DNA from 2 places in the Streptosporangium amethystogenes subsp. fukuiense genome. Region 1 is predicted to be linked to the other one. Evidence: riboswitches for the same ligand, from Rfam matches in the RefSeq annotation. Region 1 holds a riboswitch; the other holds the start of a gene.
The links. Region 1 has a riboswitch for glycine ahead of gcvT (glycine cleavage system aminomethyltransferase GcvT). Riboswitches for the same ligand answer to the same signal wherever they lie in the genome.
Positions count from the first base shown of each region.

Region 1 (7,066 bases):
ACGCCCGCTGCCCCGGCGGCGCCACCCCCGACCACAGGGCGACAGGCCAGGCCAGCGCGACGGACAGCAGGCCCGCCAGCAGGCCGATGGCACCGACCTCGCAGAGCACGGTCCCGAACAGTTTCGGCCGCGACCAGCCCAGACAGGCCAGCACGCCGAGCTCGGACCTCCTGGCCCGCACGGCCGCCGCCGCACCGTTGAGCACGAACAACCCGCAGACGGCCAGGACCAGTACGAACAACACGAGCGACTTGCGGTCGGCGGCGTTCAGGATCCGGTAGGCGACGTTCTTGTTCACCCAGTCCTCCCGGAGGGTCAGCGCGGGACGCCCGAAGGACCCGGCGGGCAGGTCCACCGTCATCGGCGACGGCGACGAGCCGACCGTGATGTCCACCTTCAGTCCGGTGGCCGCCACGATGTCCCTGGCCACCTGACTGATCCGCTCCCGGCTGACCGGGTCGGGCCCGGTGACACCGTCGACCCGCACCCGTATGACGCTCAGCGGCGCCCGCGCCGCGGGCCGCCCCTCGGTCCTCTCCGCGATCTCCTCCAGCCACTGCAGGCTGGTGAGGAGCAGGGGCGGCGTCTGGAGGTATCCGGCGACGTTGTCGTTGGGCAGCAGGTCCCGTCCGCCGAGGAGCGCGGCGGTCCGGCCGTCGCCCGGCGTGGCGGCCGGTGGGTTGTAGGTCTCCATGGGAAGCCGGGTCAGCTCGCTGAAACCGGGCAGCCTGGCCGGGTCGAACCGTCCGACGACGCGGGACTTGAGGTCCCCGGTGTGGCGTCTGGAGACCGCCCTGCGGTTCAGCGTGCGGAACTGGGTGTCAGATGCCCCGACCGTCGCGCCCGGAGAGTCCTTGGCCACACCCGCCACCCCCGAGAACCACGGATCCTTCCAGACACCGGACCCGTTCCGCACCGGGAGCGCGGCGAGCTCACGAGCTCCCCGTTGCCGGTACTCGACGGGCCCGGATGCCCAGTACCTCGTCAACGGCACGTAGTGCCCGTCCGACAGATCCGACCACCGGTCGAGCATCGACTCGTAGACCTGTCCGGCGTCGAGGGTGAGACGTCTGACCTCCTCGCCCCGGTTCGCGGCGAGATAGGGCAGGAGCCTCTTGGCCGGCACGCCCTCGGTGACCTTCTCGGCCGCCTCGGCGGGCAGCCGCCGGATCACGACCTCGTCCCGCTGGTCCGCGTAGGGCACCGAGGCCGCGATCAGCGGGATCTCGTTGGGATCGTCTTTGGCCGCCTTCGCCGTGAGGTACCGTCCCTCGACCATCGCCCCCGCCAACCCGGCCAGCCGGGCCTCGGCATCCGGGTCGACGGCCGCGAGCACGAACGGGAACTCCTGGTAGAGCGGCACGCCCGCCTGGCCGGGCTTCAATCCGTCCCAGAAGTATCCGCCGATGTCGCCCAGACCGGTCCGCGTGGACCAGTAGCCGCGGTCGGGCAGCGTCCGCTCGGAGGGGAAGGGGCTGGTCCTCGCCGGGTCCTGCGACCAGCCGAGCGAGGTCGCCAACCGGACCCGCCGGCCGCCGGGCAGTTCCTCCTCGGCCGCCTCGACGTACTCGCCCCCGTCCGCGACCTCTGTGAAGTCGAGCGTGACAGGGCGGCGGGTGACGTACTCGTACCGGGGCTGCAGGAACGGGATCCGGGTGAGGCCCCGGTCGGTGACCCGGGTGCGCTCCACGCGCAGCATCGTGCGGTCGCCCTCGTGCAGCAGGTCCGTCACGTCGACCCGGACAGCTGCCGTGTGCACGACATGACCGATCATGCCGATCGGGGCGGCGACCTCGACGCCGTTGACCTGCTTGATCCGCTCGTACTGGTCGAAGGTGATCCCTCCGAAGATGCCCGACAGGTAGTTGGCGCGGACCAGCCCCTGCGACCGCTCGATGGTGGTGGCCGAGTTCTTCGGACGGACCAGGATGTCGTACTGCGCGCGGAAGTTCTCCCCGACGGTGCCGATGATCTCCAGACGCTGGGTCTCGGCGGTGCCGGTCAGCACGGTGAACCCGGTGGCCGCGACCACGATGCCGAGCAGGAGCACCAGTGCCCGGGCAAGCCGGTGGCGAAGCTGGGCCCAGACCAGGCGGGTCATCCGAGCCGCCCGATCCGGCCGAGCACGTCCTGGGCGGGCGTCACCCGGTCGTCACCGGTGATCCGGCCGTCCCGCATCCGGACCACCCGGTCGCACGCCGCCGCCACCTCGGGGTTGTGGGTGGCGACCAGCATGGTCATGCCGTACTCCTCCCGCAGGGAGAACAGCAGGTCCACGATCTCCTGGCCGGTGACGCTGTCGAGGTTGCCGGTGGGCTCGTCCGCCAGGAGCAGAGGCGGGTGGGCGATCAGCGCCCGGGCGATCGCCACCCGCTGCTGCTGCCCGCCGGAGAGCTCGCCGGGCAGCGCCCGTTCCCGGTCGGCCAGCCCGACCGCGGCCAGCAGTTCCCTGGCGCGGGCCCGGCGGTCGAAGCCCACCCTGAGCGGCAGCACGGGGGCGAGCACATTGTCCAGCAGGCTCAGCGCCGGGAGCAGGTGGAAGCGCTGGAAGACGAAGCCCACCGCGCGCCGGTGCCGGTCGAGACCCCGGCGCCCGAGATCGTCGACGCGCCTCCCTCCGACGTGGATCTCACCCCCGTCGGGGAGATCCATCGCACCGACGAGATGGAGGAGCGTGGACTTGCCCGCTCCCGAGGGCCCGGTGAACGCGACCGCCTGACCGGCCTCGACCTCCAGGCCGACCTCGTCGAGTGCCCGGGTGGAGCCGTGTACCCGGCTGACGCCTCGCAGGCTGACTTCAACGCTCATGGCCGATACATTGTCACAATGCAGGGGGGTCCGTGAAGTTCCTAACTTGTGACAATGTAGGAATCATGCCACTTAGCCATGCCGTGCTCACCCTGCTGGCCGACGGGCCCAGCCACGGCTACGAACTCAAGGCCCGGTTCGAGGCGGCGGTCGGCCCCCAGTGGGGCGGCCTCAACATCGGGCACCTGTACCAGATCCTGGACCGGCTGGTCAGGGACGGCCACGTGACCCGCAGCCACGTGCCCCAGAGCGACCGCCCGGACAAGACGCTGTACCGGCTGACCGAGAGCGGCGCCGGTGAGCTGCGGGAGTGGGCGGGCGCTCCCTGGGTCCGCTCGTCGGGGTTCCGGGACGAACTGTTCCTCAAGCTGCTCGCGGCCACCCGGCTGGGCACGGACGCGCTCGGCTCGTTCGTGTCCGCGCAGCGCCAGGCCTACCTCTCTGACCTGGCGGCGCTGACCCGCCTGCGCCGCGAGCAGGGCGACCCCCTGGTGTCCCTGCTCGTCGACGCGGCCATCGCGCACACCAGAGCCGACCTGCAGATCGTCGACGGCGCCGAGGAGCGCCTGGCGGCGATGGCCGCCGCCAGCGCGGACGTGCACACCGTAGGGCCCGAGGGCGATGGTCTCCGGGCACTGGGCGAGGGTGCCTGATCCCGGCCGACGGGCCCGAGGGGATTTCGCTCGGCCGGTGCGGGCGGTTAGGCTGGCCGACGACACCGATGAACCCCGCGCGGGAGAGTGTCCTGACATCCAGGCCAGGACCCCTGAAGGAGCAAGCCCTCCCCGCGAACCTCTCAAGGCAAAGGACCGTGCGGGTAGGTGCCTCTGGAAAGCAGGTCCCACGACCTCGCCGAAGGTGAAAGTCCGGCAAAACCCGGATGAAACTCTCAGGCACCAATGACAGAGGGGGAGGATGATCTCATCTGTCCCTTGTCTGAGGTGCGAACATGTCCCGACCTACGCCGCTGCGCGGCGTGCACGAGTCCCTCGGCGCGACGCTGACCGACTTCGCGGGCTGGCTGATGCCGCTCCGCTACGGCAGCGAGTCCGCCGAGCACAACGCGGTCCGCCAGGCGGCCGGCCTGTTCGACCTCTCCCACATGGGGGAGATCTTCGTGACCGGCCCGCAGGCCGCCGAGGCCCTCGACTACGCGCTGGTCGGCCACCTCTCCGCGCTGGCACCCGGCCGCGCCCGCTACACGATGATCGTCGACGCCGGAGGCGGCGTGCTGGACGACCTGATCGTCTACCGGCTGGCCCCCGAGGAGTTCATGGTCGTCGCCAACGCCTCCAACTACCCCCGGGTGGCCGCCGAGCTGACCGAGCGCGCCAAGGACTTCGACGCCGCGGTGCGGGACCGCTCCGAGGAGTACGCGCTGGTCGCGATCCAGGGGCCGCGCTCGGTGGAGATCCTGAGCACTCTCACCGACGCCGACCTGGACGGGCTCGGGTACTACGCGGGCCTGCCCGCCGTGGTGGCCGGCCACGAGGCCCTCGTCGCCCGCACCGGATACACCGGCGAGGACGGCTTCGAGCTGTTCGTCGCGGCCTCGGCGGCGGAACCCCTCTGGGCCGCCCTCACCGAGGCGGGCGCACCGCACGGGCTGGTCCCCGCCGGACTGTCCGCGCGCGACACCCTCCGTCTGGAGGCCGGTATGCCGCTCTACGGCAACGAACTCTCCGCGGACCGCACTCCGTTCGACGCCGGGCTCGGCCGTGTGGTGAGGTTTGACAAGCCGGGCGACTTCGTCGGCCGGGCCGCCCTCGAACCGCTCAGGGACGTCCCGCCGGCCCGTCGTCTGGTCGGCCTGGTCGGAGGCGGCCGCAGGGTGCCCCGGCACGGGTATCCGGTGGTGGTCGCCGACGACGGCACGGTCGCCGGGGAGGTCACCAGCGGGGCGCCCTCCCAGACACTGGGCAGGCCCATCGCCATGGCCTACGTGGACAGCGGCCTGTCGTCGGGGCTGGCCGTCGACATCCGGGGCAGCCGCGAGCCGGTCGAGGTCGTCGAACTGCCTTTCTACAGGAGGAAAAAATGAGCAGCATTCCCGAGGACCTGCACTACACCAAGGAACACGAGTGGATCGGCGGCGTCGACGACGGCCTGACCCTCACCGTGGGCATCACCGCCTACGCCGCCGAGGCGCTCGGCGACGTGGTCTACGTGCAGGTACCCGAGGTCGGCGCGTCGATCGCCACCGGTGACGCCGTCGGCGAGGTCGAGTCGACCAAGTCGGTGAGCGACATCTTCGCACCGGTCACCGGCGAGGTCGTGGAGGTCAACCAGGCGGTCGTGGACGACCCCTCGCTGGTCAACAGCGACTCCTACGGTGACGGCTGGCTGTTCCGCGTACGTCTTGAGGGCTCCGCCGACGACCTGCTGTCGCCGGAGGAGTACACCGCGCTCACCTCGGGTGAGTCATAAGTTCGACGCCCCGCGTCACGGTCACGCGCGTCCTCGGGCACGCGTGACCGTCCGCGCTGGAAGGATTCAGATGACGATCAGTGTCTTCGATCTCTTCAAGATCGGAATCGGCCCGTCCAGCTCGCACACCGGCGGCCCGATGGCCGCCGCCCACAAGTTCGCCCGGGGCCTGCACCGGGACGGGCTGCTGGAGAAGACCGCGCGGGTGAGCGCCGTCCTGTACGGCTCGCTCGGGCTGACCGGCAAGGGCCACGGCAGTGACAAGGCGGTGCTGCTCGGCCTGTCGGGCGAGAAACCCGAGCTGGTCGACGTCGACACGGTCGACGAGCGGCTGGCCGCCATGCGCGCCTCGGGCACCGTCCGCCTGTACGGCTCCCACGAGGTCCCCTTCGTCATCGGCGAGGACCTCGTCTTCGAACGCAAGATCTCGCTCCCCCACCACCCCAACGGCATGCGCTTCACCGCCCTGTCGGAGTCCGGCGAGACGCTGCGCGAGAAGGTCTACTACTCGGTGGGCGGCGGTTTCGTCGTCGACGAGAACGCCACCGGCGCCGACCGGATCAAACCCGACGACACGGTCCTGCCGCACCCCTTCACCACGGCCGCGGAACTGCTCGCCCAGTGCGCGGAGACCGGGCTGTCGATCTCCGGGCTGATGCTGGAGAACGAGCGGGCGTTCGGCCGCACCGAGGCCGAGATCCGCGCCCAGCTGCTCGTCCTGTGGCAGGTGATGAGCGAGTGCGTGCGACGGGGCATCGACAAGGAGGGCGTGCTGCCCGGCGGCCTGAAGGTCCGCCGCCGCGCCCACCAGCTCCACCGGCAGCTGCGGAGCGAGCCTGGAGAGAAGGACTCGCTGCAGACGATGGACTGGGTCTCGCTGTTCGCCCTCGCGGTCAACGAGGAGAACGCCGCCGGCGGCCGGATCGTCACCGCGCCCACCAACGGCGCCGCGGGCATCATCCCCGCCGTGCTCACCTACTACGACCGCTTCGTCCGCGAATCCGATGACGAGGGAGTGATCCGCTTCCTGCTGACCGCGGGGGCGATCGGCGTGCTGTTCAAGGAGAACGCCTCCATCTCCGGGGCCGAGGTGGGCTGCCAGGGCGAGGTCGGCTCCGCCTGCTCGATGGCCGCCGCCGGGCTCACCGAGGTGATGGGCGGCACCCCCGAGCAGGTCGAGAACGCCGCCGAGATCGGCATCGAGCACAACCTGGGGCTGACCTGCGACCCGATCGGCGGCCTGGTGCAGATCCCGTGCATCGAGCGCAACGCCGTCGCCTCGATCAAGGCCATCGCCGCGGCCAGGATCGCGCTGCGCGGCGACGGCCGGCACTTCGTCTCGCTGGACAAGGCCATCAAGACGATGCGCGACACCGGCCGCGACATGCTCGACAAGTACAAGGAGACCAGCCGCGGCGGGCTCGCGGTGAACGTCATCGAGTGCTGAACGCCTGGAACGCCACAAAGAACTCGATCACCACCAAATTTCGCATCACGTATGGGCCCCTCCCATCTCGCGCCTATGCTGGGTGGCCATGTCCGCGGGACTCGGGAGGTCGTGGTGGTAACGGGAACGCACCCGGCGAACCGCGCCTCGCGGGTGCTCCGTTTCCTCGGGGCACACTGGCTCTTCATCGCCGCCCTGCTGGCCGGCGGCGGCCTGCGCGCCCTGGCGGTGCTCGGCTACCGGCCCGCCCTGTGGTTCTGGGCCGACTCCTTCGTCTACCTGAGCGCCGGGCTCGACCCCCGTCCCCTGGAGTCCCGTCCCGCGGGCTACTCGCTGTTCCTGTGGATCCTCAAGCCGCTGGCCAGCGTCCAGGCCGTGGTCGTC
Region 1 covers NZ_JBHTEE010000001.1:5,220,902-5,227,967, forward strand. Annotated here, with positions in the region: gene ACFQVD_RS22255 (FtsX-like permease family protein) at 1-2,101, opposite strand, end outside; gene ACFQVD_RS22260 (ABC transporter ATP-binding protein) at 2,098-2,808, opposite strand; gene ACFQVD_RS22265 (PadR family transcriptional regulator) at 2,874-3,461, shown strand; glycine riboswitch at 3,532-3,630, shown strand; glycine riboswitch at 3,633-3,717, shown strand; gene gcvT (glycine cleavage system aminomethyltransferase GcvT) at 3,758-4,849, shown strand; gene gcvH (glycine cleavage system protein GcvH) at 4,846-5,235, shown strand; gene ACFQVD_RS22280 (L-serine ammonia-lyase) at 5,306-6,682, shown strand; gene ACFQVD_RS22285 (hypothetical protein) at 6,797-7,066, shown strand, end outside.

Region 2 (7,066 bases), 2.4 Mb from region 1:
GGCCGGCGTCGCCTGACGGCACTCACACCGAACTCACACCGGGCCCGGCCGCATCCTCGCGTCGAGCCATTCGGCGACCACCTCGCCCACCCTGGCAGGGTCCTTCCCGAGGTCGTGGCCCTGTCCCGGCAGCACGACCAGGCGCGCGGCATCCGCCGCTTCGGGCACGCCGAACGGGTCCCGGTCTCCGTTCACCACCAGCACGTCCACACCCGCCGCGCGCAGCTCCCCGGCGCGTGACCGCTCCGGCCTGCCCGGCGGGTGCAACGGAAAGGCCAGCGCGACGACCAGGCGGGCCCCGACCCGGCGGGCCGTACGGCAGGCGACCCTGGCCCCGTTACTCCTCCCGCCCTGCGCGAGCGGCAGCCCCGGGTAGCGCTCGCGCAGGACGGCCACCAGCGTCTCCCACGCCTCGTCCTGTCTGGCCGCCGAACCCGGCGCCCGGGCACCGCGCATCCGGAACGGCTGGAGCACCCGTGCGACGGTCCCGCCGACCGCCGTCACGGCGTCCCGCACCGCCAGCAGGTCGGGGGCGTCCACTCCCCCGGCCGAGCCGTGGGTGAGCACCAGCAGGAAGCGCGGGGTGGCCACCTCGTCGATCTCCACCAGGGCCGGGCCGTGCGGGGTCGCGACCTCCAGAGGCGGGACGGTAGCCGGGCCGGACATGGGCTCGGAGATGGACACGGATCTCGTCCTAACGACTGATGCCCGTCGGCCGGGCGCGGGAGAACAATCGAAGAGTGCAGGACTACCAAGATATCCGCCAGGACATGCGCGCCACTCTCGAGGCCCGCCGTGATCTCGGCCCGGAGTACGAGACCGCCCTCATCGAGTCGTTCGTGTCACGCCTGGACGCGACCATCGCCCACCGGGTGCACGCCGAGATGCACGCCGCCGGGGCGCGCGGGGCGCGCAAGGCCGGGAACCCCTCGATCCCGATCGCGCTCGGCTCGATGGGCTTCGGCATCCCGCTGACCGCCATCGCGGCGGCCGAGGCGGGCAGCGCCGGACTGCTGCTGGCCTGGGGCGGCATCGTCGCGATCAACGTCGCCCACGCCCTGAGCCGCCGGCGGGAACGCGACTGACCGTTCCGGACCGCCCGCCGGACCGGCATTCCATCGGGCGCGTCCCGGTCACGCCGGACCCCGCCCCGGGGTCCGGGCCCAGCCGTCCCAGGGGTCCCAGGGGTCAAGCACCACGGGATTCGGACGTCGCGCGACTCAGACGTCGCGGCCCCGGCGGAGACGGACCTCACCGGCGAGGTCGGCGTCGGCACTGTCGAGGCCGTAGCGCCAGACGCGCTCGGCGTCCTCGCCGCGTCCTCTGAGCGGGAGCGTGCGGGCCAGGAGCTCGATGGCAAGCGCGCCGGTCTCGACATCGCCGCCCTCCTCGATCGCACCGGAGAACTCGGCGCACGCCAGCTCCAGGTGGGCGATGCCGAGCATCACCCGCAGCCTCGGCACCTCGGCCGCGTCCGGCACCGAGAGCGCCTCCAGCAGCACCTGGGCGGCCTCCCCCGGCTCGCCCTCCTCGATGAGCGCCTCCGCCAACCGCTGAGCGGCACGAGGAGCGACCTCCGGGTCTCCGGTGGCCAACGCCTCACGCAGCGACCGTTCGGCCTCCTCCGCGCCCGTGGCGAGCCTGGCGAGGGCCATGTGCGCCGATGGGACGTAGGCGGGGTGGCCGACGCCCAGCGCGGCCTGCCAGGCGGCGCGGGCCTGGTCGGCCATCCCCTCCCGCTCGAAGCTCCCCGCGAGCAGGCAGGCGGCCTGGGCGGCGAACTCCGGGTGCCCTGTCGCCAGCGCGGTGCGCGCGGCCGCGCGGGAACCCGGCACGTCTCCGCGCTCCTGGAGCACCACGGCGAGACCCACCGCCGCCTGTGCCCGATCGGGTTCGTCGGGGTCGGCGGCCAGCTCCGCGAAGATCACGGCGGCGCCGTCGAGGTCGCCGGACTCGGCCAGTCTTCGCGCGGTGTCCAAGGGACGGGTGTCCACCTCAGGCATGCAGGGTCCTTCCCGGATACGGAGACGCCCCGAGCCTAACGACTCGGGGCGCCGTCCGTCCTCCCGCATTCCCTACGGATACGCGGTTCTCGCGAGATGCGGGCCGCGGCGAGGATCAGTCTTCGTATGCCTCCAGGGGCGGGCAGGAGCACACCAGGTTGCGGTCGCCGTAGGCCTGGTCGATGCGGCGGACCGGCGACCAGTACTTGCCCTCGCGCAGCGAGGGCAGCGGGTAGGCCGCCTCGGTGCGGGTGTAGGGGTGCCCCCACTCGTCGGCGACGAGGCTGCCGGCCGTGTGCGGGGCGTTGCGCAGCGGGTTGTCGACCCTGTCGTAGGCGCCGGAGGCGACCTTCTCGATCTCACCGCGAATCGCGATCATCGCCTCGCAGAACCGGTCGAGCTCGGCCAGGTCCTCGCTCTCGGTCGGCTCGATCATCAACGTGCCGGCCACCGGGAAGGACATGGTCGGGGCGTGGAAACCGTAGTCGACGAGGCGCTTGGCCACGTCGTCGACCGTCACGCCGGTCTCCTTGGTGATCTGGCGCAGATCGATGATGCACTCGTGGGCGACGAGGCCGCCGCGGCCGGTGTAGAGAACCGGGAAGTGGGGAGCGAGCCTGCGGGCCAGGTAGTTGGCCGACAGGATGGCCTGCTCGGTGGCCGCCTTCAGCCCGTCGGCGCCCATCATCCGGATGTAGGCCCAGGAGATGGGCAGGATGCCGGCGGAGCCGTACGGTGCGGCCGAGACCGGGCCGACCGCCGAGCCGCCGCGCAGCGGGTGGCCTGGCAGGTAGTCGGCCAGGTGGGCGCGGACCGCGACCGGGCCGACACCGGGGCCGCCGCCGCCGTGCGGGATGCAGAAGGTCTTGTGCAGGTTGAGGTGGGAGACGTCCGCCCCGAACTCGCCCGGCCTGGCCAGGCCGACCAGAGCGTTGAGGTTCGCGCCGTCGACGTAGACCTGCCCACCGGCCTCGTGTACCAGCTCGCAGACATCGACGATCGTCTCCTCGTACACGCCGTGCGTGGACGGGTAGGTCACCATGATCGCGGCAAGCCGGTCGCGGTGCTTTTCGATCTTCGCGACGAGGTCGTCGAGGTCCACGTTGCCGTTGTCGTCGCAGGCGACCACGGCGACGCGCATGCCGGCCATCACGGCGCTGGCGGCGTTGGTACCGTGCGCGGACGAGGGGATCAGGCAGACGTCACGATCCGACTCGCCACGCGCCGTATGGTAGGCGCGGATCGCCAGAAGGCCGGCGAACTCGCCCTGGGAGCCGGCGTTCGGCTGGATCGACACCGCGTCATAACCGGTGACCTCGGCCAGCCAGCGCTCCAGCTCCCCGACCAGCTCGGCGTAGCCCGCCGCCTGGTCCTCCGGCGCGTACGGGTGCAGCCCGGCGAACTCCGGCCAGGTGATCGGCTCCATCTCGGTGGTCGCGTTGAGCTTCATGGTGCAGGAGCCCAGCGGGATCATCGACCGGTCCAGCGCGACGTCCTTGTCCTGGAGCCTGCGCAGGTAGCGCAGCATGGCCGTCTCGGAGCGGTGGCTGTGGAAGACCGGGTGGGTGAGGTAGTCGCTGACCCGCGCCAGCGCGCCGGGCAGCGCGTCGTGCGCGGCGGCGTCCAGGTCGGCCAGCACGGTTCCGCTGACCTCGAAGGCGGCCAGGACCTGCTCCAGATGGAGCACCTCGGTCCTCTCGTCGCAGGTGACGCCCACGTGGTCGGCGTCGACCAGGCGCAGGTTGACGCCGTTCTCCCGGGCCGCGGCGACGACTTCGGCGGCACGCCCGGGCACCCGGGCGAGCACGGTGTCGAAGAAGGTGTCGTGGACCACCTCGACGCCGCCCTGGCGCAGCCCCTCGGCGAGCACGACGGCGTGCCGGTGGACGCGGCGGCCGATCCTGCGCAGACCCTCGGGGCCGTGGTAGACGGCGTACATGCCGGCGATCACGGCGAGCAGCACCTGCGCGGTGCAGATGTTGCTGGTGGCCTTCTCGCGGCGGATGTGCTGCTCGCGGGTCTGGAGCGCGAGCCGGTAGGCGGGACGTCCCTCGACGTCCTGGGAGACGCCGACCAGGCGGCCGGGCAGCTGGCGCTGGAGGCCGTCACGGACCGCCATGTAGGCGGCGTGAGGACCGCCGAAGCCGAGGGGGACGCCGAAGCGCTGCGAGGAGCCGATCGCGATGTCGGCGCCGAGCTCGCCCGGCGCGGCCAGGAGGGTGAGGGCGAGCAGGTCCGCGGCGGCGACCACCTGGGCACCGCGCGCGTGGGCGGCGTCGGCGACGGCTCGGAAGTCGCGGATCCTGCCGCTGGCGCCGGGGTACTGCACGAGCACGCCGAAGCAGTCGGGAAGCTCCCCGGTGAGGTCGCTCTCGACCAGCTCGATGCCGAGCGGCTCGGCACGGGTGCGCAACACCGCCTTGGTCTGCGGCAGCGCGTCGGCGTCGACCACGAACACCTTCGACGGGGTGCGGCCCGCGCGGCGGGCCAGGGTCATCGCCTCGGCCGCGGCGGTGGCCTCGTCCAGCAGGGAGGCCCCCGCGACGTCGAGGGCGGTCAGGTCGGAGACGACGGTCTGGAAGTTGATCAGGGCCTCCAGCCGGCCCTGGGAGATCTCCGGCTGGTAGGGCGTGTAGGCGGTGTACCAGCCCGGATTCTCCAGGAGGTTGCGGCGGATGACACCCGGGGTGATCGTGTCGTGGTAGCCCAGGCCGATCATCGAGGTGAGCAGCGTGTTGCGCCCGGCGAGGACCCGCAGCTCGGCGAGGGTCTCGGACTCTCCTGCCGCCGGGGGCAGACCCAGCCGGGCGAAGGAGCGGATCGCCTCGGGCACGGCCACCGCGACCAGGTCGGCGACGGAGGCGAATCCGACCGCCTCCAGCATGCGGGTCTGGTCGGCGTCGTCGGGCCCGATGTGACGGGTCGCGAACGGCGGGGGAGCGAGTTCGCTGAGCGATGACAGATCGGTCATGAGAAGCCTCTCGGGCGGGGTGGAGACCGGTGCTGGGCGCGGGCGTATGCCGGCTCTCCCCCTCTGTCATCACGACTGTCATCACGACGTGGTCGCTACCTGAGAGCTTCACCTGCCCTTGCCGGGAGGCTTGCACCGTCGGTGAGACGCGCCTGGCGGGCGCGCCTGCTTTCCAGAGTTGCCTCGTCCGTGCGGTACAGGGTGCCTGAGAGATTCCGGGGAGGTTGCTCCTTCGGCGCCCCGATCGCGGTCGGGGTCTCTCCCGCACAGGGTCAGCGGCAAGTCCGAGTTTACCCGGTTCGTCGCGCTCGGCGGCGACGGGCCAACTCATCGGCCTGATGATCGCCTAAAGGGCCCCCGCCCGACTCCGCGCGTTCGCCGGGAAGATCCGCGAGGGAGCCCTCCACCTCCTGCCACACCCGTCCCAGCGCGATACCGAAGACTCCCTGGCCACCCTGGAGCAGGTCGATGACCTCGTCGGGCGAGGTGCACTCGTAGACGCTCACCCCGTCGCTCATCAGAGTGATCTGGGCCAGGTCGTTGACGCCCCGCTCCCGCAGGTGCTGCACGGCGATGCGGATCTGCTGGAGGGAGACGCCGGTGTCGAGGAGGCGCTTGACAACCTTGAGGACCAGAATGTCACGGAAGCCGTACAGCCGCTGGGAGCCGGAGCCGTGGGCGGCTCTCACGGTGGGCTCGACCAGGCCGGTCCGCGCCCAGTAGTCGAGTTGCCGGTAGGTGATTCCTGCCGCCGAACAGGCCGTCGGCCCCCTGTAGCCGATGTCGGCGGGTACTTTCACCGGTTCCCCGTCGAACAGCAGACCCTCTTCACCCGCGCGCTGACGTGCCGACTGGCGCCGTTCCGGGTCATCCTGGTCGGCGTTTCTACCCTCGCCGCTGCTGACCGCCACGCGGACCTCCGGCTTTCTCTCATCCCACGGCCTGATCTGGGGGTTTACGCACGACCGCAGGTTTCACTTGCACCGTAGGACTGGGGCCAAGTCCAGTCAACGACCCCACCCGGCGCGTCGTGAAGCGTAAATGCACCGAAATTCCTACCCCGCGCGGCCGAAGTCCTCAGGCGTGATCGTGTCAAGGAACTCCCTGAACTTCTCCACCTCGTCCTCCTGGTCGTCAGGGATGATCACCCCTGCCTCCCGTACCACATCCTCACTCGCGAAGATACGTGCGCCGGTGCGAAGTGCCAAGGCGATCGAGTCGGAAGGACGCGCGCTCACCTCGACCCCGTTGGAGAACACGAGGTCCGCGAAGAAGATGCCGTCGCGTAAAGCGACGATGTTGACAGTGCTCAACCTGACTCCGAGCCCCTCGAGCACGTCCCGGAACAGGTCGTGGGTAAGTGGCCGGGGTGGTGGTTCCTCGGCCTGGGCCATGGCGATCGCCGTGGCTTCCGTCATGCCGATCCAGATAGGTAGGTAACGCTCCCCATGCGTCTCTTTCAGCAAGACGATCGGCTGGTTGGAGGGCATTTCAACTCGAACGCCCACGACCTCCATCTGCAACACGGGCTGCTCCGTCTTCGCTGGATTCCGACCGGTTTGTTCAACGTAACACTCGTGGGGGTACGAGTGCCTGGTCAGGCTCTCACCGGCCCAGTGCCCCACGGACTCCGGAACGCAGCAACGAGGCGTGCAATTCCAGCAGGAGGCCGGAGATCTCCCTCGCCGTCTCGTCCGCCTGGTCGATCGCGCCGGGGCCGCGACGGCGCAGCAACGGGGCGACGGCCTGTTCCACCAGTCCCGCCTCGCGTTCCGCGGCGGCCTTGACCGCCCGCAGGTGGCGGGCGCGCAGGCCGAAGGCGGCCAGGGCGCCCACACTGCGGGCCACGACCAGTGCCTCGGCGTCGTAGTAGCGGGCCACGGCGGCCAGCAGACCGTAGTCCTCCAGCTCCGTGAGGGTCTCCTCGTCGAGCTCGGCGGCGGCGAGGAACTCCTCTCGGGTGAGGCGGACCTCGGGGGGCGCGTCGTCGGGGACGGCCCGCGGCCGGGCCGCCGGGCGCTCCTCGCGGTCGGCCGCCTCCAGATGATCCTTGATCACGCGCAGCGGCAGGTAGCGATCACGCTGCTCGCTG
Region 2 covers NZ_JBHTEE010000001.1:2,780,488-2,787,553, forward strand. Annotated here, with positions in the region: gene ACFQVD_RS12045 (DUF5999 family protein) at 1-16, shown strand, start outside; gene ACFQVD_RS12050 (alpha/beta hydrolase family protein) at 34-666, opposite strand; gene ACFQVD_RS12055 (hypothetical protein) at 771-1,085, shown strand; gene ACFQVD_RS12060 (tetratricopeptide repeat protein) at 1,221-2,003, opposite strand; gene gcvP (aminomethyl-transferring glycine dehydrogenase) at 2,119-4,974, opposite strand; glycine riboswitch at 5,157-5,249, opposite strand; gene ACFQVD_RS12070 (MerR family transcriptional regulator) at 5,265-5,885, opposite strand; gene ACFQVD_RS12075 (bifunctional nuclease family protein) at 6,030-6,500, opposite strand; gene ftsR (transcriptional regulator FtsR) at 6,580-7,066, opposite strand, start outside.
Region 2: another riboswitch for glycine. It lies ahead of gcvP (aminomethyl-transferring glycine dehydrogenase); the one in region 1 lies ahead of gcvT (glycine cleavage system aminomethyltransferase GcvT).